Regions from separate parts of the Candidatus Sodalis pierantonii str. SOPE genome, predicted to be linked through region 1. Evidence: predicted binding sites of a transcription regulator. Region 1 holds the regulator's gene; the other holds the start of a gene.

What was found. Region 1 encodes ArgR, which controls arginine synthesis, uptake and breakdown. Its sites were predicted from a motif close to ANTGAATAAAAATACANT; they were not measured.
Region 2: argF (ornithine carbamoyltransferase) is a predicted target of ArgR. The motif match lies at 5,205-5,222, and genes of this name have one in related genera.

Annotation. Positions count from the first base shown of each region.
Region 1 is NZ_CP006568.1:1,277,631-1,293,709, forward strand. Features, by position in the region: gene SOPEG_RS06585 (gamma-glutamylcyclotransferase family protein) at 1-131, shown strand, start outside; gene ppa (inorganic diphosphatase) at 176-706, opposite strand; partial or broken gene fbp (class 1 fructose-bisphosphatase) at 890-1,879, opposite strand; partial or broken gene mpl (UDP-N-acetylmuramate:L-alanyl-gamma-D-glutamyl-meso-diaminopimelate ligase) at 2,069-3,424, shown strand; gene SOPEG_RS06605 (YdgH/BhsA/McbA-like domain containing protein) at 3,720-3,977, opposite strand; gene argR (transcriptional regulator ArgR) at 4,654-5,124, opposite strand; partial or broken gene mdh (malate dehydrogenase) at 5,378-6,308, shown strand; gene SOPEG_RS06620 (DNA-binding protein) at 7,097-7,474, shown strand; gene SOPEG_RS06625 (helix-turn-helix domain-containing protein) at 7,518-7,781, opposite strand; gene SOPEG_RS06630 (DNA-binding protein) at 7,968-8,348, shown strand; gene ispB (octaprenyl diphosphate synthase) at 8,439-9,410, opposite strand; gene rplU (50S ribosomal protein L21) at 9,682-9,993, shown strand; gene rpmA (50S ribosomal protein L27) at 10,009-10,266, shown strand; partial or broken gene SOPEG_RS06650 (DMT family transporter) at 10,356-11,295, shown strand; gene cgtA (Obg family GTPase CgtA) at 11,312-12,478, shown strand; gene SOPEG_RS06665 (hypothetical protein) at 14,182-14,868, shown strand; gene SOPEG_RS06670 (hypothetical protein) at 14,904-15,374, shown strand; partial or broken gene dacB (serine-type D-Ala-D-Ala carboxypeptidase) at 15,426-16,079, opposite strand, start outside.
Region 2 is NZ_CP006568.1:2,214,326-2,230,404, reverse strand. Features, by position in the region: gene SOPEG_RS11330 (valine--tRNA ligase) at 1-2,432, shown strand, start outside; partial or broken gene SOPEG_RS11325 (GNAT family N-acetyltransferase) at 2,736-3,231, shown strand; gene SOPEG_RS11320 (IS256 family transposase) at 3,333-4,544, shown strand; gene rraB (ribonuclease E inhibitor RraB) at 4,643-5,083, opposite strand; gene argF (ornithine carbamoyltransferase) at 5,256-6,272, shown strand; gene SOPEG_RS11305 (NanQ anomerase/TabA/YiaL family protein) at 6,525-6,992, opposite strand; gene pyrB (aspartate carbamoyltransferase) at 7,365-8,348, shown strand; gene pyrI (aspartate carbamoyltransferase regulatory subunit) at 8,593-9,057, shown strand; gene ridA (2-iminobutanoate/2-iminopropanoate deaminase) at 9,137-9,523, shown strand; gene SOPEG_RS11285 (type II restriction-modification system restriction endonuclease) at 9,937-10,599, shown strand; gene SOPEG_RS11280 (class I SAM-dependent methyltransferase) at 10,602-12,113, shown strand; gene SOPEG_RS29525 (hypothetical protein) at 12,351-12,770, opposite strand; partial or broken gene nrdD (anaerobic ribonucleoside-triphosphate reductase) at 12,681-14,153, shown strand; gene SOPEG_RS11270 (IS5 family transposase) at 14,987-15,910, opposite strand; gene SOPEG_RS30875 (glycosyltransferase family 2 protein) at 15,969-16,079, shown strand, end outside.

The DNA of each region.
Region 1 (16,079 bases):
GGATCCTGATCGGCACGCCCTACGGCAGCGCCTGGATGTATCTTTATCAGCGGCCGGTCACCGGTCTTACGCTGCTGCCCGGAGGAGATTGGGTACGCCGGCATGAGGACCCTTCCGACGAGGCGGGTTAACGGCCAAAAAAACCGCTCGGTGAGCGACTTTTTTTTCGGCGGTATCATTTCTTTTTGGCGCGCTCGAAAGAGGCGAGAATTTCGGCTTTGGCCGCTTCGACGTTATCCCAGCCGTCGACCTTCACCCATTTGCCAGCTTCGAGATCTTTGTAATGCTCGAAGAAATGGGTGATTTGCGCCCGCAGCAGCTGAGGCAGATCGTCGACGTCTTTAATGTGGTCATATTCTTTAGACAGCTTGGTGTGCGGCACCGCCACCAGTTTGGCATCTTCGCCGGATTCGTCGGTCATTTTCAGCACGCCGACAGGACGGCAGCGCACTACGGAGCCAGGCTGTAGCGGATACGGCGTCGGCACCAGCACGTCCACCGGATCGCCATCCAGGGAAAGAGTGTGGTTGATATAGCCGTAGTTACAGGGGTAGAACATCGCGGTGGACATGAAACGATCGACAAACAGGGCGCCGCTTTCCTTGTCGACTTCATATTTAATGGGGGACGCGTTAGCCGGAATTTCAATGACCACATAAATATCTTCTGGGAGATCTTTGCCTGCCGGTACCTGATTCAAACTCATGTCGTTTTCCTTAAACTTTCCAATAATGGCGAGACGGCTAGTATAACCGATTTTCCCTCGCGGTACGCTGGGCGCCCCCGCGGATAGGCTCACGCTGTTGCACCGGCCAACGCGGCGGCCGTCCGGCCCGTGGCGCGGACGCAGAGTAGCACGGCGCGACATCCCGCCGGCGCGCTCCCAGGCTTAAACGTTATCTGGGTAATCGCGGATAAAGCGTTCAACACCGTTAACCATGGACTCGGTCCCGGTGAAGAACGCGGAACGCTGATGCAGCTCGTGCGGCTCAATATCCAGTATGCGGTTTTTGCCGTCGCTGGCCTGCTCGGCCAGAAACGCTATCGGGTTGCACTCATAGGCTAATTGCAGCTTGCCGTTGGGATGGGTCGCGATGCTGGGATAGAGATAAATGCCGCCTTTGAGTAAATTGCGATGGAAATCGGAAACCAGCGAACCGATGTAGCTCGAGGTGTAGGGGCGGTGGGTGGCTTCGTCCATCTCCTGGCAGTATTTGATGTATTTCTTCACCCCGTTGGGGAACTTGATGTAGTTGCCCTAGTTGATGGAGTACATCTGCCCGGTCGCGGGAAAGCGCACGCTTTCATGGGACAGACAAAAGACCCCCAGCGACGGATCGTAGGTAAAAGCGTGTACGCCGCAGCCGGTGGTGTACACCAGCATCGTGGAGGAGCCGTAGACCACATAGCCTGCGGCGACCTGTTTATTGCCGGGTTGAAGAAAGTCTTCTTCGGTCACCGGCGTACCGACCGGCGTGATGCGCCGATAGATAGAGAAAATAGTGCCAACCGAGACATTGACGTCGATATTGGACGAACCGTCCAAGGGATCCATCAACACCACGTACTTGCCGTTTTCCACCCCTTCAAAGACGACAATCTCATCTTCTTCCTCAGAGGCACTGTCCGCGACCTGTCCACGGGCTTTCAGCGCCGCTTTCAGCTTTTCGTTCGCGAACAGATCCAGCTTCATCTGGACTTCGCCCTGCACGTTTTCAGCCCCGCTGGTACCGAGGATATCCACCAATCCTGCTTTGTTGATGTCACGGTGAATGATTTTAGCTCCGAGCTTTATCGCTGAAAGTAACGCGGTCAGCTCGCCGGTGGCATGCGGAAAATCATGCTGCTTCTCAACAATAAATTCGCCTAACGTTTTCATGACACATTCCCTGAATATCAAAAAGGACCCTGAAGCTACGGATGAAAAGCGGTATAATTTTTTTACCACTACCAGTTAGTCCATCCAGTTTAGCCTAAACAGATTGCCAGTACATCATCAAATACCGTTTCTATCAATCGGCTGGGGCGCTAGAATAGGCGGCATTACGCGGCTAAAAATGGAAAAATTATGCGCATTCATATTCTTGGTATCTGCGGCATCTTTATGGGCGGTCTGGCGATGCTGGCGCGTTCTCTGGGACATGAGGTCACCGGCTCGGATAATAATGTTTATCCGCCGATGAGTACGCTGCTGCAGGAGCAGGGAATTGGTCTGATTCAAGGTTACGATCCGACTCAGCTCGATCCCGCGCCGGATTGGGTCATTATCGGCAACGCCATGTCGCGGGGCAATCCCTGCGTAGAAGCGGTGTTGGAACGCGGCATCCCTTATGTGTCGGGTCCGCAGTGGTTGCACGATCACGTGCTGGCGCAGCGCTGGGTAATCGCCGTTGTCGGCACCCACGGCAAGACCACCACCACAGGCATGGTCGCCTGGATCTTGGAGGAGTGCGGCTATCAACCGGGTTTCGTGATTGGCGGCGTACCGGGCAATTTCACCGTCTCCGCCCGGCTTGGCGATGGCCCGTTATTCGTGGTGGAGGCGGATGAATACGATTGCGCCTTTTTCGATAAACGGTCCAAGTTCGTCCATTACTGTCCGCGCACCCTTATTCTGAATAATCTGGAATTTGACCACGCTGATATTTTTGATGATCTCAAAGCGATCCAGAAACAGTTCCATCACCTGATCCGGCTGGTGCCCGGTAAAGGGCAAATCATTTTGCCGGATAATGACGCCAATCTTAAACACACCCTGGCGATGGGATGCTGGAGCGAAACGGAATACACCGGCGAAGAAGGCGCATGGCGGGCGAAAAAAACCACCCCGGACGCGAGCGGTTTCGAGGTGTATTTTCACGATGAGCCCGTTGGCGCGGTCAGTTGGCAACTGGTGGGCGAGCATAATATGCATAACGCGCTGATGGCTATCGCCGCCGTTCGCCACGTCGGCGTGCAGCCGGCGGACGCCTGCCGGACGCTGGACCGCTCTATCAATGCCCGCCGGCGGTTGGAGCTTAAAGGTACCGCCAACGGCGTGACGGTTTACGATGATTTTGCCCATCATCCCACCGCTATCCTGGCGACGCTTGCGGCGCTGCGCAGCAAAATCGGCGGCACGGCGCGGATTCTGGCGGTACTGGAGCCCCGTTCCAACACCATGAAAATGGGGCTATCCAAAAATGAGCTGGCGCCGTCACTCGGCCGCGCTGACGAGGTGTTTCTGTATCAGCCGCAGCATATTCCCTGGCAGGTGAGCGAAGTGGCGGAGGCCTGCGTGCAGCCCGCGCACTGCAGCGCTGATGTTGATACGCTGGTGGAAATGATCGTGAAAACCGCGCAACCGGGAGATTTCATCCTGGTGATGAGCAACGGCGGTTTTGGCGGCATTCATGCCAAGCTGCTGGATCAGTTGGCGCAACGAGCCACGCGCCAGGGCAGCGCTTTCTCGCGGCAGGGAAGGGTAGCGCTCTGCGCCAGGGCAAAAAAAAACCCGCGAGCGGGGGAAAATCATCTGCTAGACGATGAGGGAATCATCAAATCGCGATGGGTTAATTCCGGACACGGGATTAACTGAGGGTCGCCGCGAAATGATGTGGGTTACAGAGAGTGTTTCACAACATGACACATTGCATAGTGCTGCCAAAAAGCATGCCCGCCGGGTGGCGCTGATCTGCCAGGCGCTACCGCGGGCAGCCGTCCCGGTTCTGGCGAACTGATTATTTGTAAAGCTGGGCGGTGGCGTGCCAGTTGCCGTGTTCATAGGCTTCGGTTACGTGGTAGGCGCGTGCGCCCTTCGCGTCGGCCGCCTGATTCAGCGCCTGATGGATGTCGCTTGGCGCACCGTCGATACCGCTAACGCTGCCCATGGGCTGCAAATCTTGAGCCTGCTGCAGCGAGATCGAATCCGCGGCGAACGCGCCGAAAAACAATGCGGAAAGCACCGCCATTAATGGTAACGCCGTTCTTGCTTTCATCATTTTATTCCTCATATAACGCTCATTTTTCTCGGACTGTGATGCTTATCACGAAGCTAAGTATGCACTAGTAACAACATAAACCAATAGTTTGATAATAATTATTTATGAGAATTTCAGCTTGCAATCATCCAGGTTAGAAGTAAAAGTTATTAAATATGCGCAAAAAATGAGCGTATTTTGTTAAATTCATGTAAAATCATGCGTATAAGTTGATGTGGCTAAAAGTGCGGTCTGAGATAACATTTCCCACTGGCCTACAGATAAAGTCCCTTATTTCTGACATGTAACATCCGACGTCACGCTATTTACCAAGGTAAAAAAACCTACCCGGCGTAAGACAATGTTAAAAATCGCCGTTTAACTTATCGGATCCGGCTTTGTGCATGATGACGGATTAGGGCGCATCCGCCTAAATCGCGTGCCGATGGAGCGCGGTAGCTTCTGGGCATGTACGCGACCGCCGGCGGGAGCCGGCGCTGGCGAAAGGAACGTTAAACGTCGAAAGCGGGATCATTTCCACCCTGCGGCATGCTGGGTTTAACGCCGTGGCGAGGCGCCCGACCGGCAAGCTTAGGCCAGCAGGCGCCGGCGGCAGCTCTACGGTAACGCCGCCGGCATGGCGCATCCCGTGCGCCGTCGGCCCTGCCGGCTGCGAACGCGAGCGGCGGTGGCGTCAGAGCTCTTGGTTAAAGTGGACCAGAATAAATTCATACAGTCGTTTGACCGAGAAGCCAGGCGCGGGCGTGGTAAAGACCGTATCATCGCCAGCAATGGTGCCGAGGATCCCTTCTGATTTCCCCAGCGAATCCAGCATTCGGGCAATGAGCTGTGCCGCGCCGGGGCTCGTATGGATGACAACCAGTGCGTCATTATGATCCACATCCAGCACCAGATTTTTCAGCGGGCTGCTGGCGGTGGGAACGCCCAGCTCCGCCTGCAGGCAATATACCATTTCCATCTTGGCGTTACGGGTGCGTACGGCGCCGAATTTAGTCAGCATACGCGAGACCTTGGATTGATTAATGTTCTCAAAGCCCGCTTCCTGCAGCGCAAGCACAATCTCGCCCTGAGAGCTGAATTTTTCCTCTTTTAGCAGCGCCTTGAACGCCTTGACCAGTTCTTCCTGTTTCGATTGATTTCGCATGTTTTACCGCAGAGTAAGCCGATTATTTAATGGATTATTATGCATATTTATGCAATGAAATTGCTGCCGGAGACAGCTTTCGCTGTCCATGGTGGGTGAAAAGCCCCCAACTTGCAACCCGCCTACAGATGGCCTGCTTCTCCATGCGCTGTCGCAATCCTGATGTTCATCAATTGTCTTTATTAGGCGATGCCTTTATGCTTTTCAGTAGAGTATGAGATGCCATTCTTCGTAGGGATATAAGGAGATTACAATGAAAGTCGCATTGCTCGGCGCGGCAATGCGGCATCGGCCAGGCGCTGGCGCTGCTGCTAACAACCCGTTTACCCCAGGATGGGGAACTCTCGCTGTATGACATCGCGCCGGTAATGGCGGGGATTGCCGTGGACCTCAGCCACATTCCCTCGCCGGTGAAGGTGCGTGATTTTTGCGGTCCAGACGCGTCCCCGGCGTTGCTTGGCGCCGATATCGTGCTGATTGTGGCGGGCGTCGCCCGTAAGCCCCGTATGGATCGTGCGGATCTGTTTAATGTTAATGCCGGCATCGTGCGGCAGCTGGTGGGCCAGGTGGCGGTCTGTGCGCCCGAGGCGCTGATCGGCATTGTCACCAATCCGGTGAATACCCTGGTTGCCATCGCCGCCGGCGTGCTGGCGCAGGCCGGGGTCTATCAGCCGCAAAAGCTTTTTGGTATCACCACCCTAGACGTCATCCGCGCCAACAGTTACGTGGCGGCCATGAAAGGGCTGCGGCCGGATCAAATAGAGGTGCCGGTGGTAGGCGGCCACTCCGGCGTCACCATTCTGCCTTTGTTATCGCAGGTGCCGGGGATCACTTTCAGCGATGAAGAAGTGAATCTCCTGACGCGGCGCATCCACAACGCCGGCACCGAGGTGGTGGAGACCAAAGCCGGCGCTGGATCGGCCACGCTTGCCATGGGGTATGCCGCGGCCCGCTTTACGCTGTCGCTGGTGCGGGCGCTGCAGGGGCAGCAGGGAATTATCGAATGCGCCTATGTCGAAAGCGAGTCGGCGTTTTCCCGCTTTTTTGCCCAACCGCTGCTGCTGGGGCCGCAGGGCGTTAGCGCGCGGCGACCGCTGGGTATCCTCAGCGACTTCGAGCAGCAGGCGCTACAGGATATGCGCGCGGCGACCAGTTCCTGCAGCAGTAGCCCGCCGCCGCCGTGAGGATAAGGCGCTACGATCCTTGCGTCGGCGTGGCCCTTTATAATCACAGCCGCCGGGTGCGGTCTGTTATTTGCCGGCGACGCCGGCATTGTTTTGTCAGGCGTTTCGCCCGGGCTAGGGGCATTGCCGCGCCGGGGCGTGGGCTGGCCCGGCGCGCTTAGGTGTCAGGCAGGGCCGGCGCCGGTGGGGCGGCTATTGCTGATGAGCCGGTGCGTGTGACGGTGCCCTGCGCCGGCGAAAAGGGACGCCTGACGCCATGCGGGGATTGTCTCGACTTCTGTTATGGCGTCGGCGGAGGGATTAAATCTACGCTAAACATTTCATCGCCTCAGCAGGGTATAACGATAAACTTTTCCTTATGCCAAATACTATTTCTGGCCCGGTTTCCGTGTCGAAAATTTAGCAGCAACGCCATTTTCTTTTCCCTTTTCCCGGTCATTCGTTTTCACCTAAACTTATTTCTTAAGGTATAGTTTATTACATTACAGTAATAACATGGATAATGCTATAAGAATTCTATTCAATTAATAATGAACAGTTTTTATTAATTTTGTGTTTTTTATTCTAATAGCTGGCATTGATCTCATTTTTTAATGCCACCTTTGATCCAATGCGCTTTTTTTGTGTTGTAATTAGCGTTACGACAAGTCTTTAATGTTATACATTAAATGTTGTCGTAATAGCGGAACGGGAATCAGGTGCCGTAAATTCCACAGTACCTGCCCAAACCGTGCGATGGCGATAGCGCCAGGCTGTCACCATGACAAGGAGGGGGATTAAAGATGGAAATAAAAAAAGAATGGATTGCAACGCACGAATTGATTGGGGTAGGTGGACTACCCAAAACACGACAGGGACTGAATCGGCGAGCCAGGGAGGAGGGCTGGCAAAAAAGGCGGCGCGAGGGTGCGCGCGGCAAAGCGGTAGAGTATGCCTGGCACAGTTTGCCGGACATGGTAAAAAAGACGCTTTCTTTAAGGACCAACCCGGCGGAGTACCAACTCTCTCCACAGGAGACGTCGGCAACTTGGAACGAAATTCATCGGCAACTTTCCGATGCGGAGCGCGATTTTATCGTCTCTTTTATCGTACGTGAGGGTGTGTTGAACCTGTTAAAGCGTCTGGACTATCCGGATGAGCCGGTTAACGATCTCAGGCCGGAATGAAATAATGCGCCGGGGAAGGCATGGCCCTCCCCAGCGCCGAGGATCAGCGCTGGCGTATCAGGCTTTTCCTATCGAGCAATTGATTGGTTTCCGGGTCGATATAGCGGCTGGGCCATATCACCGAAGGATGGACCTCCAGCACATCGGCGATGAGCCATTCACCTTTGGGCCAAGGCCGGGTGAGGGCGTTCGCCAGCGTGGATGAACTCAATCCCGCCGCGCGCGATACCGCGGCCAGGGAGGTTCCGCGTTTACGAAGTGCCGCGATGATATCCGCAGGGTGCCAATCTGTATTCCTTTCGCTCACATTTCGTTCCTTTTGCTGTAAGACAAACGAGGATTAATGGTATAACTAACCAATGTAGATAAAACGAAGGCAATGGTCACAGCCTTTAGTTGGAAAATATATAGCATCAAACTTCTTAAATATTTTCAATTATTTTCCAAATAAATTCTAATTTGTTATGCAGGTCGAATTCGGAATGAAAATCTTATGAAACAAGCCTGGTTCAGCACGCAGGAACTGCTGTCCGTTGCCGGACTACCCGGTACCCGTCAGGGGCTGTGTGATCTTGCCAGGCGTGAAAAATGGAACCGGCGGCGCAGAAAAGGGGCGCAGGGGCGGGGGATGGAGTATGCGTTCGATAGCCTGCCGGCGGTGGTGCAAAAAGCGCTAATGCGCCGGGAAATGCGGGACGGGGACGACGTCGAATGGTCTCTTGAAGCGCCAGCGGAAGGGGTATCCGTGGCCCTGGCCACCTGGATAACCATCTACCGGCAACTGACCGTGGAAGAGAGGGAGCGGGTGATTGCTTTTGTTATGCGCGAAGGCATCGGCGCGTTTATCGTACGGCTGGGGCTGCAAGAAGAGTAACGGTAGTAACCACGACAGCGTTACGCCGTGGTTTGCCGTTCAATGACGGCGATTTTCCAAAGAGATTCCTTTCCTCTGGCGATTGCGCTTTCAAGCGTCGCGCTGCACCGCCACGTGGGCCAGGCCCTCTAGCGCATCGCGGTAAGGGGAGGGCGACAGGCAGTCCAAACAGGCGATAGCTTTGTCCGCTTCCTCTTCCGCGCACCGGCGTGTGTATCCCAGGGAATCGCACTGGCGCATGGTGTCCAGCACCGTCTCCAGCAGGTGGCGTCCATTGCCCTGCTCGATCGCCTGGCGGATCAGCGCCGCCTGTTCTGGCGTGCCGTTACGCATGGCGTGCAGCAACGGGAGCGTCGGCTTACCTTCGTTTAAGTCATCGCCCGTATTCTTACCCAGCGTTTTCCCGTCCGCGCCGTAATCCAGCAGGTCGTCAATGAGTTGAAAGGCGGTGCCCAGATAACGGCCGTAATCGCGCAGCGCCGCCTCCTGGCGGGCATCGGCGCCGGCCAATATGGCGGAGGACTGCGACGCCGCCTCGAACAGCCGCGCGGTTTTGCTATAGATAACCCGCATATAACTGTCGATTGTGATATCCGGATCGTTGCAGTTCATTAATTGCAGCACTTCCCCTTCAGCGATAATGTTAACCGCCTCAGACATCAGCTTCAGCACCCGCAGGGATTCCAGCGCGGTCATCATTTGAAAAGCGCGGGTATAGATGAAATCGCCGACCAAGACGCTGGCGGCGTTGCCAAACGCCGCATTGGCCGTCGCTTTGCCGCGGCGCATGTCCGATTCATCCACCACGTCGTCGTGCAACAACGTGGCAGTATGGATAAATTCGATCAGCGCGGAGACGGTGACATGCTGCTTGCCCTGATAGTGCAGCGCACGCGCCGCCAGCACCGCAATCATGGGTCGGATACGTTTGCCGCCGCCGCTGATGATGTAGTGGCCGAGCTGATTTATCAGGGCGACCTCTGAGTTTAGCTGCTCGCGAATTGCCGTGTTGACCTCCGCCATATCCTGCGCGGTCAGTTCAGTAATTTGTTCAAGATTCATTATTTTCTATCGGTTTGTAGGTATACCGTCAGTGTAATGCCGCACACGGGACCGAATGGCGGAAAGAGTGTTACTGATTGTACTTGAAAAACGTAAGATAAGAGATAAATGGCGATGAAGAAACTGCACCTTTATTCGCTTTCTGTATGTATTCTGCACTTGTCTTTAGTGAGATTCTTGCGTAGAATTCGTGCCCTATTGTTTTGTTGTGAATATTTTATAGCACGCTCCAGACGATTACAGATTGAGCGTGCGGAAAGCGGGGTTTTTTATGTACGCGGTTTTCCAAAGTGGTGGTAAACAACACCGGGTGAGCGAAGGTCAGACCGTTCGCCTTGAAAAGCTGGACATCGCAACGGGTGAAACTGTTGAATTTGACCAGGTTATGATGATCGCCAACGGCGACGACATCCAGATCGGCGGTCCTTTCGTGAACGGCGGCAAGATCACGGCGGAAGTTGTGGCTTACGGTCGCGGCGATAAAGTGATGATTGTGAAATTTCGTCGCCGTAAGCACTTCCGTAAGCATCGGGGCCACCGTCAGTGGTTCACTGACGTTAAAATCACCGGTATTGGCGCTTAACAGGAGAGCAGGCTCATGGCACACAAAAAGGCTGGCGGCTCCACACGTAACGGTCGCGACTCAGAAAGTAAACGCCTAGGCGTTAAACGCTTCGGCGGCGAAACGGTAAATGCCGGCAGCATCATCGTCCGTCAGCGTGGAACGAAGTTCCACCCGGGGACCAACGTAGGCTGCGGTAAAGATCATACGCTGTTCGCTTTAACGACGGGTAAAATCCAGTTTGAAGTGAAGGGCCCGAAGAACCGTAAATTTGTTAGCATCGTTTCTGAATAAATTTTCCGTTCTCTGATAGCCGAGTAAAGCCCCGCACCTGGTTGCGGGGCTTTTTACTTTATTCCGCTGTTTTACGCTCACCGTTCATCATGAAAAATACGCAGCAGGCTGGACAGCAGACGGGCATCGGCATTGCGCTCGCTTTGACCACCGCCATGTGCTGGGGCGCGCTCCCCATTGCCATGAAGTAGGTCCTTACCACCATGGAGCCTTACACCGTGGTTTGGTACCGTTTTTTAATGGCCGGTATGGGGTTGCTGCTGCTATTGGCGCCGCGCAGGCAATTGCCGCCGCTGCGGCTGTTTTTCCGCTGGCGCTGGCTGATACTGCTCGCGGTGGCGACCGCCGGGCTTTTAGGCAACTTTGTCTTTTTTGGCACGTCGCTGCAATATTTGAACCCCTCCGCCTCGCAGGTCATCGGCCAGCTGTCGCCGGTGGGTATGATGCTGGCGAGCGTCGTCATTCTGAAAGAGCGCATGCGCATCACGCAGCTGATTGGCGGTTTGTTGATGTTTTTCAACAGCAGCCTGCGCGAGATTTTCACCCGTCTGACCGCCAACACCCTGGGGGTGATCTTTGGCTGTTGCGCGGCGATGGTTTGGGTGAGTTATGGCGTGGCGCAAAAAGTCTTGCTGCGGCGCCTGGCATCGCAACAGATTCTGTTGTTGCTGTATATTTTGTGTACAATAGCGCTGACGGTGGTGGCGAAGCCGCTGACGCTTTTGCAATTAACCGGCGGCCAGTTGGCCTGCCTGCTGTTCTGCGGCCTGAATACGCTGGTGGGATATGGCGCGCTGGCAGACGGCGCAAGTGAGCGCCATTATTACCCTGACGCCGCTGTTTACCCTGATTTTTTCTAATTTGCTGGCGCTGTTCTGGCCCACGGCCTTCGTGCCGCCGCCGCTGAACTTTGTCGGCTATAGCGGCGTGGTGGTGGCGGGTGCGATGTGTTCCGCTGTCGGTCACCGCTGGTGGCCCGGGCTGAACAGACGGGCCCCGGTCGCCGTTATCAAGCCGCCCGGCAAATGAGTTATGGAGAGTTATCATGAAGTTTGTTGATGAAGCCGCCATTTTGGCGGCGGCGGGCGACGGCGGCGACGGCTGCGTCAGCTTTCGCCGGGAAAAATACATCCCCCGCGGCGGGCCGGACGGCGGCGACGGCGGCGACGGCGGCGATGTGTGGCTGCTGGCGGATGAAAATCTGAACACCCTCATCGATTACCGATTTGAGAAAAACTTTCGCGCCGAGCGCGGACAAAACGGCCAGAGCCGGGATTGTACCGGCAAGCGCGGCAAAGACATCGTTATCAAAGTGCCGGTGGGTACTCGGGTGCTGGATTTGGGCACCAACGAAGTCATGGGCGATATGACCCGCCACGAGCAGCGGCTGATGGTGGCCAAAGGCGGTTTTCACGGCTTGGGCAACACGCGTTTTGAATCGTCGGTCAATCGGGCGCCGCGGCAGAAAACCGACGGTACCAAAGGCGAGATCCGCGAGATCCAGCTGGAACTGATGCTGTTGGCGGACGTCGGTATGCTCGGTCTGCCCAATGCCGGTAAGTCTACGTTTATCCGCGCGGTATCGGCGGCCAAGCCGAAGGTGGCGGATTATCCGTTTACCACGCTGGTGCCAAGCCTCGGCGTGGTACGCATGGATAACGAGCAGAGCTTCGTGGTGGCGGATATTCCCGGACTGATCGAAGGCGCGGCCGACGGCGCTGGTTTGGGTATTCGTTTCCTTAAGCATCTGGAGCGCTGCCGGGTGTTGTTGCATCTTATCGATCTGGCGCCGGTGGACGAGTCCGATCCGGTCGAAAACGCTCGCATTATCGTCACCGAGCTGGAATGCTACAGTGAAATGCTGGCCGCCAAACCGCGCTGGCTGGTATTCAACAAAGCGGATCTGCTTGACGCTGAGGAAGCGGCCGCGCGCGCCAAGGCTATTGCCGAGGCGTTGGGTTGGGAAACGCAATACTATCTGATTTCCGCCGCCAATCGCGACGGCGTGAAGGCGCTGTGCTGGAATGTGATGGCGTTTATCAACGCGCATCCTAAAGAGCAGGCTACGCCCGAGGCGGGGCCGGAAAAAGTGGAATTCATGTGGGATGATTATCACCGCGATCAGCTCATGCAGGCGGAAGCCGAAGAGGATCTGGATGATGATTGGGATGAGGACGATGAAGACGGCGTGGAAACGATCTATCAGCGCTGAGCATCATTAACTCTTTTCCTCCCCCGGCGGTCATGGCATCGCCCGGTTGGCGATAGCTGGTCAGTAAGTGCTGACTGGCTATGCCCGCCTCCCCCAGCCGCGATATTGCTGCCTAACCGCGCATTGCGGCTGGGAGAATGTCTTTTCAGGCCGTAAGATATTTCCATTACGAGCCATCCGTCCGGGGGCAAATCCTCTTGCCTGCCGCCCGTTTAGAACGGTAGATTGGCCCTATCGCTGAAGAATCCGCTGAAAATTACCGGTTGTGATTAAACCGTCTTTTCTTCATGTCGCTGCCGCGGCTTTCATACTACCCTGGTCACTAAAGCCGCGAGAAAGGTTATACGCAGCGCCGACTGCCTGCTGCCCGTTGCATTTCACCCGTCTAACATGACCCGGCCGTCAGGATGGGCGGTACATGTCCTCAATGATGCGTGCGCTATCCCTCAGGGTCTCCCCTGATGGCAGGCCCGGCAGTGCCTGAATGTTGACGCCATCACGCCATGACGCGCCGCGGCCCGAACGGCGTTGCGAGGTGTCACTTCGACCCAATGGAACTGAACAGGAGTCACTATGCCGAATACCATGGATGTCAGGCAAAAAGCAGGATTGAACGCTTCCCGTCAATCCACATCACCGGCTTCACCCGACGTAGGAACGCCACAGACCCCGCCCCGGTCGCCCGCCATGGTCGAACGTCGGACGGTGAGGCCGGCGATTCCCCTCTGCCCGCGCGGGCGTTCCTCGGTGCCTGCCGCCGTAAGGAACTTCCCGCTGATGATAAATGCACTGCTGAAGAAAACATCCCGGCCCCACGCGCGGCCTAACCACGGTGCAAAGGCGTGTCCTTTGCCTCCTGCGCCGCAGGCAGCGTCAGCCCGGCGGCGGGAGTCCGGCTACCCCGTCCCCCGGCAAAGAGCCACGGGGCAAAAACCGCTCTCGTCATGGCGTAAAAAAACAGCAGAAGCCCGAACAGTCGTCCTACCGTCAACTACGCTATGCCGCACTGAACGCGACCGCCGGTGAGGCGGACGCCTCCACGCCGCTCCCCACCGCCGCCCTGGCGCGAGGGGCAATACCCGCAGCAACCGCCATCAACGGCGGCAGGCCTGACGCGCGCGCGAACGGATACCCTACCTATCGGCGAGGATCGGGGGAGGGTTATCGCAATAACCTCCACAGCGACCACGGCGCGCAGATAAGGATGACCAGCGTTCCCTGGCCCGGGGCCATCGCCGGCTGCGGCTGGCGCAATATGATGTGTATGCTGGCGGCCAACGTCATTGACACCTCGGCGCAAGGAAGCAGAGAGACCCGGGTTTTTAGCACCTGGACACCTTATTGGCCTCAGCCGACGGCGGGAGACGTCACACCTGCAAACGAAACCCTGAGCGGTTATGGCAATCTTGTCGGTGGATTATGGACGGGTACCGCGAGTCGGGGTGATGCGCTTCCGGCGATAGGCACCGCCTTTGCCGGTGCGATGGCGAGAGCGATTAGCGCCGCGCCGCGAGCCCAGGAGGGCTCCGCGTCCGTTAATGTTAAGCGTGAGCCGGTCAATGCCGCGTCGCCCGCCGTGGATGTGTCCGACGCCGCGATCGTTACGGGCGCGCAGATTAACGCCGCGTTGCCCGCCGCGGGTCCGTCCGCCACCGCATCCCCGTTCGGCGTTGCCGTCACGCCCTGTGTCACGGGGGCTATTAATGCGTCTGTCACTCCTGCAAGACGCCTACCGCCCGACCTATGACCTGATGCCGTCGCAACAGACGCAGAGCGTGTCGCTTTTTCCCCTGGCGAGCTACTCGCCATCCCCCCTTCCTATGTCGCGACTGGCCAGTTTCATTCATCCCATGGGGTACTATAAATTCCTGTTCGAGCGTAAGCAGGATCTGACCGAGGATTTAGACGCCACGGTAAAAGCGTACTATGCGCGGAACGAAATTCGACGTTGTGAGGCGGCGGGTTGGGAAGAGGGCAGAGTGATGGCGTATCTGCGTAACTTCAAAGTCCATGTGTATTCCTATGGCAAGCAGATGCAAACCATTCCTCCCGCCTTTCAGTATCTGCGGCAAAACTTGAAGCGTTTCATCCATGAGGTTGAGTTGGCCCATGACTATGTCAGGCGTGCGCTTGATATCTATTTCGACGAGATCGAAGATACGCTGACGGGGACGCAGAACATTGCCGGCGATAGTAGCATCAGGTGCTATCTCAGCGGCGTGCTGCATACCCAAGATGATCTTATCCTCACCCAGGCCATTTTGCGGCTACACTATTGTCACATCAGTCTCAATGACTACCTGTGCTATCCAAAACCAATATCCTTTTCGCCTCGTCGAGAACCCCGGGTCAGCCCTTTAGCTACGATCCGACCATCCCGCTGGGCGTGACCCTGCCCAATGATGCGGGAAACAGGGTGGTGATTATGGTGGATAACGACAGGGTTGAAAAACACTATCCGATGCATGTCACAATCCTGCATGAAATTTCCCATATCCAGGCGGGCGCCCAGGATTTTCTGTTCCTGCCGAGTAACGGCCAGTCTGTGGACGTCACGACTATCCTAAAGCAGTTCTATGATGCGATTAATAATCGCAATGGCGAGACGCTGCCCTACGCGAAGACCTTAGTGAAAGGCTATGAAAATTTCTGCAAATTACGGCCCCTAACGCCGCTGGAATTCATCGAGCGGGTCAGAGCGGACAAAATGCTACAGGCCAATATCATTATGGACAACGCCGATTGTATCGCGCAGTTTGTCGTCGACATCGGTCAAGGCCGCCCCTATCGCCGCAAAGACAACGGCACGTTGCGGCACATCGAGCACCTGATGGCCGCCATCTGCTGCCGTGATCTGCGGAAATTGTTGGAAAAAATCATCGCCAGCCGCTTGTAGGAAAGAAGGGCGTCTCCCGGCCGGCGCGTGGGCCGACCGGGCGCGAAACGGCTAGTTATTCTGATAAATATCTTTATACAACCGGCTCTCGAAACGCACCAGCGGAACGCGCCGCGCACGTTGATCCGCCGGCGGCACCGCATAGCCGGAGAGATATTGCACAAACGCCATACGTTGACCGCTGGCGGTGGTGATAAAGCCCGCCAGGTTGTAGACGCCCTGTAGCGAGCCGGTTTTCGCCGACACTTTGCCGTCGACCCCAGCCTCATGCAGACCCGCGCGGTACATGAGCGTGCCGTCATAACCCGCCAGCGGCAGCATGGAGATAAAGTCCAGCGTCTGATCGTGCTGACCGATATATTGCAGCACCTGCATCATGGTGGCGGTGGAAATCAAATCGTGGTGCGACAGACCGGAACCATCCATCTGGATACTGTTGCCCAGATTCGATGCCCGCCTGCTGACGCAGGATCTGGCGCACCGCATCCGAGCCCGCGCGCCAGGTGCCCGGCACTTTAAAGCGTTCGTGGCCAATCATGCGAAAAACCGTGTCGGCAATCATATTGTCGGATTTTTTCAGCATAATATGCAGTAAATCGTGCAGCCGTGCGGAAGAGGATTGTGCCAAAATGTGTCCCGGCGGGCTGGGCTGCGTCTGGCGCAGGAGCGTGCCGTTCAGCGTGATATCCGTCTGCTGCAATTCGT
Region 2 (16,079 bases), 940 kb from region 1:
GGTTCACCATGGACGACGGGCTGTCCAACGCGGTGAAGGAAGTCTTCGTGCGTCTGTATCAGGACGATTTGATTTACCGCGGCAAACGCCTGGTGAACTGGGATCCGAAATTACGCACCGCGATTTCGGATCTGGAAGTGGAAAACCGCAAGTCGAAGGGTTCTATGTGGCACCTGCGTTACCCGCTGGCCGACGGCGTGTGCACCGCCGACGGTCTGGATTACCTGGTGGTCGTCACCACGCGGCCGGAAACCATGCTCGGCGACACCGGCGTGGCAGTCAATCCAGAAGATCCGCGCTATCGCGATTTGATTGGAAAGTTCGTCATGCTGCCGCTGGTCGGCCGCCGTATCCCGATTGTCGGCGACGAGCACGCGGATATGACCAAAGGCACCGGCTGCGTCAAAATCACGCCGGCGCATGATTTTAACGACTATGAGGTCGGCAAGCGTCATGCGCTGCCGATGATCAATATCCTGACCTTTGACGGCGACATCCGTCAGGAAGCCGAGGTGTTCGACACCAACGGCGAGGCCAGCGAGGCGCTGTCTGGCGATATCCCGACGGCTTTCCGTGGCCTGGAACGTTTCGCCGCCCGCAAGGCGATCGTGGCGGAATTCGACCGCCTGAGCCTGCTGGTCGAGGTCAAGGCCCATGACCTCACGGTCCCGTATGGCGATCGCGGCGGCGTGGTTATCGAGCCGATGTTGACCGATCAATGGTACGTGCGCGCCGCGCCGCTGGCGAAAGTGGCGGTGGCAGCGGTGGAACAGGGCGAGATCCAGTTCGTGCCGAAGCAGTACGAGAACATGTATTTCAGCTGGATGCGGGATATTCAGGATTGGTGTATTTCCCGCCAGCTGTGGTGGGGCCACCGCATTCCAGCCTGGTACAATGCCGAGGGTCGGGTCTATGTGGGCCGCAGCGAGGCCGAGGTGCGCCAGCAACATCAGTTGGCGGACGACATCCCGCTGCGCCAGGACGACGACGTGCTGGATACCTGGTTCTCCTCAGGACTATGGACCTTCTCCACCCTTGGCTGGTCGGAAAACACCGACGCGCTGCGCACGTTCCATCCCACAAGCGTAGTGGTGAGCGGCTTTGACATTATCTTTTTCTGGATAGCGCGCATGATCATGCTGACCATGCATTTCATCAAGGATGACAACGGCAAGCCGCAGGTGCCGTTTAATACCGTCTATATGACCGGTCTGATCCGCGATGAAGAAGGGCAGAAGATGTCCAAGTCCAAAGGGAATGTTATCGACCCTCTGGACATGGTGGACGGCATTTCGCTGGCCGATTTGCTCGAAAAGCGCACCGGCAATATGATGCAGCCGCAGCTGGCGGATAAGATCCACAAACGCACGGAAAAACAGTTTCCGAACGGCATCGAGCCGCACGGTACCGATGCCCTGCGTTTCACGCTGGCGGCGCTGGCCTCTACCGGCCGCGATATCAATTGGGACATGAAGCGCCTGGAGGGGTATCGCAATTTCTGCAATAAATTGTGGAACGCCAGCCGTTTTGTTCTGATGAATACCGAAGATCAAGACTGCGGTTTCAACGGCGGGGACCAAGTGCTGTCGCTGGCGGATCGCTGGATCCTGGCGGAATTTAACCAGACGGTGAAAGCGTTTCGCGAAGCGCTGGACGCTTACCGTTTCGATTTGGCGGCCGGGATTTTGTACGAATTCACCTGGAACCAGTTCTGCGACTGGTATCTGGAGCTGACCAAACCGGTGATGAGCGGCGGCAGCGACGCCGAGCTGCGCGGTACCCGCCATACGTTGGTCAACGTGCTGGAAGGGTTGCTGCGCCTGGCGCATCCTATCATTCCGTTTATTACCGAAACCATCTGGCTGCGGGTGAACCCCCTCACCGGCGAACCGGGTGAAACTATTATGCTGCAGCCTTTTCCGGCCTATGATGCGGCGCTGGCGGACGCCGACGCACTCACCGACCTGGAATGGATCAAGCAAGCTATCGTCGCGGTGCGCACGATTCGCGCCGAAATGAACATTGCGCCCGGTAAGCCGCTGACGGTGCTGCTGAGCCAGGCTTCACCGGCGGTGGCGCGCAGGGTGAACGAAAACTTGAGCTTTATACTCACCCTGGCACGGCTTGACAGCATTACCCTGCTGCCGGCGGACGATAAAGGGCCGGTTTCCGTCACCCAACTTATTGACGGCGCCGAGCTGCTGATCCCGATGGCGGGCCTGGTCGATAAAAACGCCGAGCTGGAGCGTCTGGCCAAAGAAGCGGCGCGCATCGAAGGCGAAATCGGCCGTATCGCCGCCAAGCTCGGCAACGAGGGCTTTATCGGCCACGCGCCGGAGGCGGTGGTGGCGAAAGAGCGCGAGAAGCTGGAAAGCTATCAGCAATCCAGGGCAAAATTGCTCGAACAACAAGCGATCATCGCCGGCTTGTAATCGCGCTGATGTCAGTTGGCAAGCGCGCGACTCCCGGTCGGTAACTGTGCTATCGCCGGGGACCGTTACGCTAGCACAGGTTTACCAGTGAACTATCGCCAGCGGTCATCACGCTAATGCCGGCGGTTAAGCACGTTATCGCCGGCGAGTGATTCGTTCCCCGGTCACCGCGCTCCGTCAGGCGGCGGCCGTCCCCGACCATCGCCCAGGCGCCCTCGGCGGTTTCAGTTGCATCGCCAGGCCCTGCGGTGCTATTACTTTTAATCCATCGTGCCTTTATGTATGACTATCCGGATCATGACCATGTCCACTACCTCTGCAGATGCCATACGGGTGCGTCCAATAACGTCGGCAGACAATAACGCTATCGCGCAGGTGATCCGTCGGGTTTCCGCCGAATTCGGCCTGACGGCGGATAAAGGCTATACCGTTTCCGATCCCAACCTCGATCATCTCTATGAGCTCTATAGCCAGCCACGCAGCGCCTATTGGGTCATTGAGTTGCACGGGCAGCTGGCGGGCGGAGGCGGCGTGGCGCCGCTGAGCGGCGCAAACGAAGAGGTTTGCGAACTGCAAAAAATGTATTTCCTGCCCGAACGGGGGGTGGCGTGGGAGCTGGCGCAGCGCGCGCTGATGCTTGCCCGCGAGCAGGGTTTCCGCCATTGTTATCTGGAAACCACCGCCCCCCCTGGATCGCGCTATTGCCCTCTATGAGCAGCTGGGCTTTTGCCATATCACTGGCCCGATGGGCAATACCGGCCACGTCGACTGTGAAGTCACCATGTTGAAAACATTATAAACCGTCTGGGTGGACGCGAATAGCGCCGGCGACGAGCCTGTTTAGAAATTTGTGTATTTGCCTGATTTTGATATGTTCAATCCAACATTAAAAACAGGTTAATTTATGGACGAAAACAGTTGCAGGCTCTGGCTAACGAACTGGCCAAAAATCTCAAAACCCCTGAAGATCTCAGTCACTTCGATCGGCTGCTGAAAAAAATCAGCGTTGAAGCAATTCTCAATGCCGAAATGACCCATCACCTCGGCTACGATAAAAATCAGCCTAAACCGGGGACCAACGCCCGCAACGGCTATTCCACAAAAACCGTTACCACTGGCGATGGCCCGCTGGCGCTGCGTACTCCGCGCGATCGTGACGGTTCCTTTGAACCGCAACTGGTGAAGAAGAACCAGACCCGGATTACCGGGATGGATAACCAGATTTTATCGTTGTACGCCAAAGGGATGACCACCCGCGAGATCACCGCCGCGTTCAAAGAGCTGTATGACGCCGATGTCTCGCCGGCGCTGGTCTCAAAGGTCACCGATGCGGTCATGGAGCAGGTTGTCGAATGGCAAAACCGGCCTCTGGATGCAGTCTATCTCATTGTTTATCTTGACTGTATCGTTCTAAAAGTCCGGCAGGACAGCCGCATCATCAACAAATCTGTGTTCCTGGCGCTGGGTATCAACATCGAAGGCCAGAAAGAGTTGCTAGGTATGTGGCTGGCCGAAAATGAAGGCGCAAAGTTTTGGCTGAACGTGCTGACAGAGCTGAAAAACCGCGGCCTGAACGATATCCTTATCGCCTGCGTAGACGAGCTGAAAGGTTTCCCTAACGCTATTAACGCGGTGTATCCGGAGGCGCGGCTCCAGCTGTGTATCGTGCATATGGTGCGCAACAGCCTGCGGTTCGTCTCCTGGAAGGACTACAAGGCCGTCACCCGCGACCTGAAAGCTATCTATCAGGCCCCTACGGAAGAAGCCGGCTTGCAGGCGCTGGAAGCGTTCTCCAGTGCCTGGGACATCCGCTACCCGCAAATAAGTCGAAGCTGGCAGGCAAACTGGGCCAATCTGGCCACGTTCTTTGCCTACCCAACGGACATCCGCAAGGTGATCTACACGACCAACGCCATTGAGTCGTTAAACAGCGTGATCCGGCATGCCATCAAAAAGCGCAAGGTGTTCCCGACCGACGACGCAGTGAAAAAGGTGGTGTGGCTGGCGATACAGGCGGCCTCACAGAAATGGACAATGCCTTTGAGGGACTGGCGCATGGCAATGAGCCGCTTTATTATCGAGTTCGGTGACCGCCTGGACGGTCACTTCTGAGAAAAGGCATTTACACAGAATCGTGTACAGGGTCCCGGCGACGACCGTTATTCGCATCATCCTTCAGCCGACCTTCGCGGTCAGCGGCGGGGGGGCAATCAATGGCGTGTGGCGGGCACCTCGTCGCTATCCGCCGGGTCGTCGTCTTCGTCTTGATCGAACTCATCGCCTTCTTCATCCTCTCCGTCAGGATCCTCGAAATAAGTGCCCCAGCCGTCGTAATTTACCCCCAGGCGCTGCGCCAGGGTAAAGAGCTGTTCTACCTGTGCATCGATAAGCTCCGCCTGCAATGCGACTTCACTGACCGCATCACAGCACATCAGCGTTTCGCCGCCTTCCACTTCCAGCTCTTCGGCATCGGTGACTTCGTAACCCAGTTTGAAGGCCTCTACCGCGACTTTCTCCAGGGTGTCAAAATTGTCCGCGGAGAGATGATGTTCGATGGTATAAAGCGCCTCAGGATCGCTGCCGTCTTCCAGCAGTTCGTCAATAATTAGACGCGTCTCTTCGCGTTGCTCTTCAAGAAATGAATGTGCCATGCCCCTGTCCTCAATACGTCGGCCTGTAGGAGGGCTATTTTCACACACCGACGGGTGCGGCTCCAGCTTAATGGTGAAAGATTTGCTGTTAGCACTTGAATTTGAATATTAATACATATAAAGTGAATTTTAATTCAACCTGTTTGACAGGGTATTCATGAAGAAACGGATGATGAATCAGTTAGTTCAACGCAATTTGCTGAGGTTAATGGATTTTACCTCTGCTGAAATTAATCAGTTACTGATGCTGGCCGCCGACCTGAAGCGCCAGAAGCGCGCCGGCGGCGAGACGCCGCGCCTGGCCGGTAAAAATATTGCGCTCATCTTCGAAAAAGATTCGACCCGTACCCGCTGCTCTTTCGAAGTTGCCGCCTTTGATCAGGGTGCCCGCGTTACCTATTTGGGGCCGAGCGGTAGCCAGATAGGCCATAAAGAATCCATAAAGGATACCGCTCGGGTACTAGGCCGTATGTATGACGGAATTCAATACCGCGGCTATGGCCAAGGGATCGTCGAAACGCTGGCGCGTCATGCCGGCGTGCCGGTATGGAACGGGCTTACGACCGAGTTCCATCCTACCCAATTGCTGGCTGACCTGATGACCATGCAGGAATATTTGCCGGAAAAAACTTTTAATCAAATGTCACTGGCCTATGTCGGCGATGCGCGCAATAACATGGGCAATACGCTGCTGGAAGCGGCGGCGCTAACCGGTATCGATTTGCGGTTGGTGGCGCCGAGCGCCTGCTGGCCGGATCAAGAGCTGGTGACAACCTGTCGTCGATTGGCGCAGCAAAACGGCGGCGATATTACCCTTACCGAAGATATCGCCGCCGGCGTGCAGACGGTGGACTTTATCTATACCGATGTGTGGGTATCCATGGGCGAGGACAAAAGCATATGGCAGGAACGCATCACGCTTCTGCGCGCCTATCAGGTCAATATGGCCATGCTGCGTCAGACCGGCAATCCACGGGTGAAGTTTTTGCACTGTCTGCCCGCGTTCCATGACGATCAAACCACCCTCGGCAGGCAAATGGCGGAACAATACGGCTTGGCGGGCGGCATGGAAGTGACCGACGAGGTATTTGAGTCCGCGCACAGCGTGGTGTTCGATCAGGTGGAAAACCGCCTGCATACCATCAAAGCCGTCATGGTGGCGACGCTGACGCAGCCGTCAGCCGGTTAATTAGCGCCCGCTTATGACGCCGAATGACTGCCGCCAAAATCCGGCGATTGCCTTTATTGCTGGCGGCGCACAACGCCGCCAAGCGCGGATCAGCGTCGTTGTTTCTGCTGCTACACTACTGCCGCACGCAGTGGGGCATCCTTTGCGCTCAAGCTGATGTTGGGAAACCGCGCCGCGGCCCACGGCGACGAGGCGCCAAGGGTAACGCGGTAGCACACCTCGGGCCGGCCGCGGCGGAGGTCGGCGTCGCGCTTAAATCGCCCGCGCCGCGTCGATTTTTATCACCGCCTTGCGAATATTCGCCGGCTTGCCCACCGCGCACAGCGGCGTATGCACTTCACCGGGGAAATACACCACGAAATCCCCCGCCTGCAGCACTACCTGTTTTTCATGCTGGCCCGACGGCAGAAAGGCGATATCTTTTTCTTCCAGCCGGTCGGTATCCGGTTTACCCGCCGGCAGCGTGCTGTAGCATTGCGCTTCGGTACCACGCAGCAAAATCTGGATATCAAGATATTTGGCATGATATTCGGCACGGCGCGCCTGGCGCGGTTCCGTCACATCATTGGAAACGATAACAAACACTTCATTGCCCTCGATATCATGCTTGCCCAAGGGCGTCTCATCATTAATGTGGCGTTTGACGTAATCGATGGCGGCGCGCAATTTGGCGGGCAGATACGGAATGAATTCAAGATGATTGACGTTACCGGTGATCATAATAGTTCCCTGAAAATGAAAAGTCGTTTTAGTGTAAAATAAGAAATGGGTGAAAGGTGAGAGCAATCCGTCAGTTATTTTACCGCGCCGACTAAATGGTTCCTTTTCGTTGCCGTCGGACAAGATTTAGGCTTGAAGTAGAAAACCACCTGCGTATAATGCCGGGCAATTTGCCGGGAGGAATCATGCACAGCATCAGCACGTTGGCTTATATTCAGCTGCATACGTTTCACGCTGGCGACCAGGCGCCACGGCTGCTCCCGTTATATTCTGTTATTATCGCCCCTCAATGAGGGGCTTTTTTTTGGACGCAAATCGGCTCGCCCTACGTCACCCGACGGCATTACCGGCACCTATAAGGAGGAAGGAAAGATGGTGAATCCCCTTTATCAAAAGCATCTCATTTCCATTAACGACCTGAGCCGCGGGGAGTTGGAAATGGTGTTAACCACCGCCGCCGCGCTTAAGGCCCGGCCGCAGCCGGAATTACTGAAACACAAAGTCATTGCCAGCTGTTTTTTCGAGGCTTCGACCCGAACCCGCCTGTCGTTTGAAACCGCTATTCACCGGCTGGGCGCTTCGGTCGTCGGTTTCCCCGATGCCGACAATACCTCGCTCGGTAAAAAAGGCGAGACGCTGGCCGACGCCATCTCGGTCATCAGCACGTATGTCGACGCCATCGTGATGCGCCATCCGCAGGAAGGGGCGGCCCGGCTCGCCACCGAATTCTCCGGACAGGTGCCGATTTTGAACGCCGGCGACGGCGCCAATCAGCATCCGACCCAGACCCTTTTGGATCTGTTCACCATTCAAGAAACCCAGGGTCGTCTGGATCATCTCAGCATCGCTATGGTAGGCGATCTAAAATACGGCCGTACCGTGCATTCACTGACTCAAGCGCTGGCCAAATTCGACGGCAACCGCTTCTATTTTATCGCGCCGCAGGCGTTGGCGATGCCGGCCCACATCCTGCACATGCTGGAGGAAAAGGGAATCGCTTACAGTCTCCACACCAGCATTGAAGAAGTGGTGCCGGCGCTGTATATCCTCTATATGACCCGGGTGCAGAAAGAGCGGCTGGATCCCTCGGAATATGCCAACGTGAAAGCACCGTTCGTGCTGCATGCCGGCGATTTACAACAGGCGCGCGCTAACCTGAAGGTTTTGCATTCGCTGCCGCGAGTGGATGAAATCGCCATTGACGTGGACCGCACGCCGTATGCGTATTATTTCCAGCAGGCCGGTAACGGAATTTTTGCCCGTCCCGCGCGGCGGCCGGCGTTCTCGCCCTCGGAGGGTGATGCTGTCCGGCGCGCGATTGCCGATAGACACCCGGACACCATCCGGCTAGCATAACAGCGCGTATCGTTGGTGCTGCGCCGGGTCAGCGGTTGACGCGGCGCTTACGGTCTGGTGCGCTACGGCTGCAAGGTTTAGGCCGCCGGCTGAGATGCGCCGCCCGTGCCCTTCGCCAGCCCGCCGGCACGGTGTGGCCCGATAGCCGCCGCGCCCGGCTGACGGGGATCAGGACCACCGGCGACGACGCTGCATACTGAGTAAACCGCCTGATCAAAAGCAGGCGCATAAGGGGGAATCACCCATGACGCAAGATAATAAACTACAAGTCGAAGCGATACGCCGCGGCACGGTCATCGACCATATCCCGGCGCAGGTGGGCATGAAATTGCTGAGCCTGTTTAAGCTGCCCGCCACCGATGAACGCATTACCATTGGTCTTAATTTGCCGTCCAACCAGCAGGGTAAAAAGGATCTTATCAAGCTGGAGAATGTCTTTTTGACTGAAGAACAAGCCAACCAGCTGGCCATCTATGCGCCGCACGCCACGGTTAACCGTATTGATAATTACGATGTGGTGCGTAAACAGACGCTGCAATTGCCGGAGCGTATAGATGGTGTGCTCACCTGCCCCAACAGTAACTGTATTAGCCGCAGCGAGCCGGTGGCCTCCGGTTTTCGCGTCAAGGTCCGCGGTCAGCAGGTGCACTTACAGTGCAAATATTGCGAGAAGGAATTTGAACACCAAGCGGTGATTCAAAGCGCCTGATCTCTTCGCAGCGGCCGGCCTATGGCCTATGCTGGCCGGCACCGTTATTTCGCTTAATGTTCAATCATCAGGAGTAGCCATGACCCGCATAATCAATACGGAAAACGCGCCCGCAGCCATTGGTCCTTATGTGCAGGCGGTCGATCTCGGCAGTATGATCCTTACCTCCGGCCAGATCCCGGTGTGCCCGAAGAGCGGCCAGGTAGCGGAAGCGGTTGCCGATCAGGCGCGCCAGTCGCTGGAGAATGTCAAAGCTATCGTCGAGGCGGCAGGTTTACAGGTCGTGGACATCGTAAAAACAACGGTGTTTGTCAAAGATCTTAACGATTTCGCGACGATTAACGCCACCTATGAAGCCTTTTTCACCGAACATAACGCGCCGTTTCCGGCCCGCTCATGCGTGGAAGTCGCACGGTTGCCGAAAGACGTGAAAATCGAGATTGAAGCTATCGCCGTACGCCGCTAGGCGCAGCGCCGGCGGGGCGTTGCCTGCCGGCGTCATCATGCCCCCTCCGCTGTGGCTCCGGCAACATCGTCACTAATGACAAGAAAGACGCCTTTGCCCATGCCGGAAGGCTCGCGCAGGTAGGATGGGCAAAAGTGGAGTACTAACCTGCCTGCCTCTTGATCGACGATGCGCGATAATAACGCGGTCACCGCTCACGCCGTACCAGATAGCGTGAGTTATCACTACCTGAATAAAAACAATGATGTCTTGCAGTGAATACTTACGTCCGATCGTCAGTGGAAGACGGTTGCGACCTACGCTGCCCTCGAGCCCAACCCAGGGGCCGCAAGGCGACTAAGGCGTGAAACGAGATGGAGCGGCAGCGCGCTATGTGGTAGGTTGAGCGGCACATGCGACAATATGGAAAACCCGTGTTCGCCGATAAAATAGACCTGACACTTGAGCATATGTGGGCAGAAGCCGCCAATTTCGCCGAAATTGAGAGCAAGTATGATGAGCCGGCGTTATACGGAGTAACGGACGGCAAGGCGATCGGGACCTATCTTGAGCACAAATTCACCTCCCATCTCATGGAGCGTTATTGGTTCGGCGCGGGTAATACGGCCAACGGCATCGATCTGCCGAGCTTGAATGTTGATATCAAGGTTACGTGCATCCGCCAACCGCAGTCCTCCTGCCCCTATAAGTCGGCGCGTCAGAAGATCTATGGTCTCAGCTACCACCTCATTGTGTTTGTCTATGAGAAAGTGGACGATCCGTTCGCCCGTACGGGCCGGCTGAACATGATGCATACGATTTTCGTGGACAAGGGCCGTACCGCCGACTTCCAGACGACGCACGGCCTGCGACAAATTATTGCTAATGAGGGAAATGCTGACGATATTGTGGCCTTTCTCCAGGATAGAAACTTGCCCGTTGACGAAATCGAAGCGCGTAACATTGCCGAAACCATTTTGGCTGAACCGCCGCTGCAAGGTTACCTCACTATCTCAAACGCACTGCAATGGCGGCTCCAGTACAGTCGGGTGATAATACAGGCGGGTACCGTGGACGGCCTGGAAAGGGTGCGCTGACCATGGCCGGCAAAAAAGAACGGAACGTCTGGCAATTCGGGGATTTTCAAACCCCGCTGGGTCTGGCGTGCGCTGTGTGTGCCGTCCTGACTCGACGCGGCATTTCCCCCGGCGCCGTGGTGGAGCCCACCTGCGGCCAAGGCGCTTTCCTTGAGGCCGCCGTTGCGCATTTCCCTGCGGCGCGGCATGTGCTGGGCCTTGAAATCAATGCGGCATACGTGAAGGAAGCCCGGATGCGTCTTGGACGCGCCGCCCGGGTGGACCAGGGCGATTTCTTTACCCTCGACTGGGACGCGGTGCTGTCTGGCGATCCGGGGCCATGGTTAGTATTGGGTAACCCCTCTTGGGTCACCAATGCCGAACTGGGGCTGCTACAGAGCGTCAATCTGCCCTCGAAAAGTAATTTCCAAGGGCATAAGGGACTGGACGCACTGACCGGCAAAGCCAACTTCGATATTTCCGAATGGATGCTGCTCAAGCAGTTGGAATGGCTTCGGGGACGCTCAGGCTGGATAGCTATGCTCGTCAAGACCTCGGTGGCGCGAAAATTGCTGCGGCAAGCGTGGCGGCGAGGCGACCCGGTCGGTCGAGCCGCCATCTATAAGATCGATGCCATGCAGCATTTTGGCGCCGCCGTCGAAGCCTGCCTTTTTGTCCTGCCGGTCGCCGTTGGGGATGACTCGCAAGACTGTGATGTCTTTGCCAGCCTTGAAGCCTCGGCGCCGGAGTCCACCATCGGTTTTCACGATCAGTTTCTGGTCTCCAATGTCGACTCGTACCTCCGCCATCGCGATCTGATTGCCACCAACATGCATTACGTCTGGCGCTCCGGCGTGAAGCACGACTGTTCAAAGGTCATGGAGCTGTCCAAGGGGGTTGACGGTCTGCTGACCAATGGCCTGGGAGAGTGCGTGGATCTTGAAACCGGCATCGTCTTTCCGCTGCTCAAAAGCTCCGATGTGGCGAAAGGCAGGAGCCGTGCGGACCGCGTCATGATCGTCACCCAGAAAGAGATCGGCGAGGATACCGCTACGCTCGCCGGCACGGTGCCGAAGACCTGGCGATACCTGATGGATCATGGGGATAGACTCGATGCCCGGGGCAGCGTTATCTATCGGGGAAAGCCGCGTTTCTCGGTATTTGGCGTCGGCGCCTATACCTTCGCGCCCTGGAAAGTCGCCATCTCAGGCTTCTACAAGTCGTTTAATTTCATGAAGGTGGGGCCTATTAATGGCAAGCCCGTGATGCTGGACGACACCCTTTATTTCCTGCCTTGTCAGCATGAATCGGAGGCGGATTTCATCATGACATTGGTGCGATCACAGCCGTTCACCGAGCTTCTCGGCGCGATGGTGTTTAACGACGAGAAGCGCCCCATCACCGCCGAACTGTTAAAGCGCGTTTCCCTTGAGCGCGTGGCGGGCAAATTGGGCATGAGCAAAGCATACGACGCCATCACCCGGCAGCATCCACCGGCGCCGCCTCGCCGTAGGATCACCGCGGCACAGCCTTAATCGCTGACAAGGTCCCTTTTCTCTTTATCGCCCATCGCCGCTGCGCCAGGTGCCGGGGGTGGCGTTGCCTCAGCGCACCGCCGATTTATCACCGCCGTCAAGTCCAAATTTGCTGCCGGGAAAGGGGCAAAATTCGCCTACCTCCCCTTTTTCCAGCTATTTCAAGCGATACCGCGCGGACGGGTAAAAATCGCGCTGACCAGCAATTCATTCGAACATAAACTTTATTGCGCAAAGTCAATTTTTAGTGCGATCGTTGCGACGATTTTCTACATCTTGTGCCAAAATCACATCACAAAGACTACATATAGTGCCATGCGATGCATCGCACACACTGCCGGCAATCGGCCGCTTCGTCGCATCACGGATTATTACTGGCCGGCACGCGCGGTTTGCGCGCGTAAACGCTCCGCGGCGTAGCCGACCGTTGGCAACATGAGCAATTGTCTTTTTCAGGCGCTGCCCGCAGGTGCGGCGCTTAACCTCTCTCGGCATACAAGGAGTCACATCGTGCAACCGGTAGTGATCAAATGGGACGGATGTCAGGTCAATTTCGATGAACAGCGTATTTTCCAGGCGGTTTTGCATGCCGCACAGGCGGCAGGCGTAGGCGACGCGAATTATTGCGCGACCGTCGCCGCACAGGTCGCGCGGCAAATGGCGTCCCGCTCCCATGTGGATATCCGCGATATCCAGGACGCGGTGGAAAATCAGCTGATGGCGGGTCCTTATAAAACCCTCGCGCGGCTGTACATCGAATACCGTCACGATCGCGACGTGGCGCGCGAGCAGCGCGGCCGGTTGAACCAGGAAATCCGCGGGCTGGTGGAGCAGAGCAATATGGCGCTGTTAAACGAAAACGCCAATAAGGACAGCAAAGTGTTCCCCACCCAGCGCGATTTGCTGGCCGGGATCGTCGCCAAACATTACGCCCGGCAACACATCCTGCCGCGCGACGTGGTGCTGGCCCACGAACGCGGCGAGATTCATTATCACGATCTGGATTACTCGCCGTTCTTTCCCATGTTCAACTGCATGCTCATCGATTTACAGGGCATGCTTACCCAAGGTTTTAAAATGGGCAACGCCGAGATAGAGCCGCCGCGCTCGATCTCCACCGCCACCGCGGTCACCGCGCAAATTATCGCCCAGGTCGCCAGCCATATTTACGGCGGCACCACCATTAATCGGATAGATGAAATCCTAGCGCCCTATGTCGCCGCCAGTTATGACAAGCACCGTAACACCGCCAGTGAATGGCATATTGCGGATGCGGAAGGCTATGCCCGCGCTCGTACCGAAAAAGAGTGTTTCGATACTTTCCAGTCGCTGGAATATGAGGTCAATACTCTGCACACCGCCAACGGTCAGACGCCGTTCGTCACCTTCGGCTTCGGGCTGGGCACTAGCGCGGAATCGCGGCTGATTCAGCAGTCCATACTGCGCAATCGCATCGCTGGTCTGGGTAAAAACCGGAAAACCGCGGTGTTCCCCAAGTTGGTGTTCGCGATTCGCGACGGCGTCAATCATAAATTCAGCGATCCTAACTACGATATCAAACAGCTGGCGCTGGAGTGCGCCAGCAAACGGATGTACCCCGACATCCTCAATTATGACCAGGTGGTGAAGGTCACCGGATCGTTTAAAACGCCGATGGGCTGCCGCAGTTTCCTCGGTGCCTATGAGGAAAATGGCCAACTTGTCCACGATGGCCGCAATAATCTTGGCGTCATCAGCCTCAATTTGCCGCGCATTGCGCTGGAGGCTGAACGCGACGAAGCGCGCTTCTGGTCATTGCTGGACGAGCGGCTGCGGCTGGCCAAAAAAGCGTTGATGACACGTATCGCCCGACTGGACGGCGTGAAAGCGCGGGTCGCGCCGATACTGTATATGGAAGGGGCCTGTGGCGTGCGCCTGAAGGCGGATGACAACATCGCCGAGATCTTTAAACACGGTCGCGCCACCATTTCGCTGGGCTATATCGGCATTCACGAAACCATTAACGCGCTATTTGGCAACCGCACCCACGTTTACGACAGCGTCGTGTAGCGATGCAAAATATTCTGGACTAATTTGCAGACAATTCTGGACCCCTTTAAATCCTAAAAAATGGCTATTTTGGACAGTCCAGAATTGTTTGCAAAAAAATTATCAAGCAAAATTGCAGATGATTAACTCGCGCTTGCGCTGACGATTGCTACCCAATCAGTATTTCAGGTCAACAATGTTGAATGAAGCAGGCTATCCATGCTTGCGTATTGCTCCAGAGCGAATGCCATCCATAGTCCTGAGTTCGCCAACAGATAAAGTGGATGAAAAATTGCCGCCTTCCTCTCCAATGCCGGACTAAATCAATTCCCATAAAAATAGATTTCTATAGATCATTTGCATCATGATCTATAGAGTTATGATGCTATCTAATATTTATTAAATCTTTCTGATATCCCAATTAACTTGAAGATGCAGGCAGAGAAAGCACAATGACCTTACTGCCCGAGTCTTCTGCTGGATAGGCAACTGCATCTTGAAGTATTTTTAGTATATGTCATTGTCATCTACATAAGATAAAAGTCTTATAAAACAATATCTTGCATGTTTAGGGTTTTTTCGTGAATTTTGATTTATAATTTACATTTTGATTTATATAAGTAGATAGCTACATGCTATTAAATTTACATGAAATTAACACATGGTAAACATAATGACTATTTCCTTATCTATCGTTGTTGCAGTTCATAACCTTGAAAAGTACGTATCTGCATGTTTAGATAGCGCGTTATCAGCGATGAAAGATGAACATGATTATGAAATAATATTCGCTTTGTTGAATAAATCCGAAATTTGTGACGACTTCCTTCCTATCAGGGCGATTGTTACATGATGCGGACGCTGTTTGGCATTCCTAACAGTGTGATCCGGTTAAGTGCTTTAACCATTGCCATTGCCTCACCTACCTGCGCGTCATAGTCATGCAGACTCAGATGACCACCCAGAAGTGTTTTAAACCGGAACATGGCCGTTTCAGCCAGTGAACGCCGGTGATAACCTACTTTCTTTTTCCAGGTATCGTTATTGCCGCTCAGATGCTGATTTGCCACCGCATGGTTACGCTCATGGTATCGAGCTGGCCAATATTGCGCACCACTTCGCGGTGGGATAAGCGGCTTTATTTTTTTCCTCAGCAGAGCATCATGACAGTAACGCGTATCGTAAGCACTGTCAGCCGACGCTTCCCTGATTTTCCGGTGGATTTGGTTAATCAGCCCGGGCAGCGCCTGCGCATCTGTCGTACCGCTTAGCGATAAATCGGCACAGATAATTTCATGTGTCACGCTATCTACTGCCAGATGAAGCTTGCGCCATACTCTGCGCCTCTCAGCCCCATGCTGCCTGACTTTCCATTCGCCTTCGCCGAAGACTTTCAGGCCGGTGCCATCGATGACCAGATGTGAGATTTCGCCGCGGGTTGGCGTTTTTATGCTGATGTCGACGGTTTTTGCTCGCCGGCTGACCAGAGAGTAATCTGGGCAGCGCAGCGACAGCCCCATCAGTTTAAAAATCGAGTCAACGAAACCCTGTAACGCCCGGAGCGAAAGGTTAAACACGCGCTTTATCATCAGAACCGTGGTAATGGCCATATCGGTGTAGTGAAGCGGTCGGCCACGATGTTCAGGTGGTGTACTCTCAGTCCATGCAGCAATGGCTGGCTCATCAAGCCATACTGTCAGGTCCCCCCGCTGCCTGAGCGCATTGTTATATGCGGGCCAGTTGGTAATTTTAAACTTTTGCTTTGCCATGGGGACCTGATGTTGAAACGAATGTAGTGATCAGAGCCGCCAGTCACCTAAAAGTTCGATTTATTCAACAAAGCCAATAATATTAGTCGATGATTCATCTTGCGATGATTCTCCTAAAATTAGGAAAGAGTATTCCATAAAATATTCGCAGATCCACTATTTCCGTGTT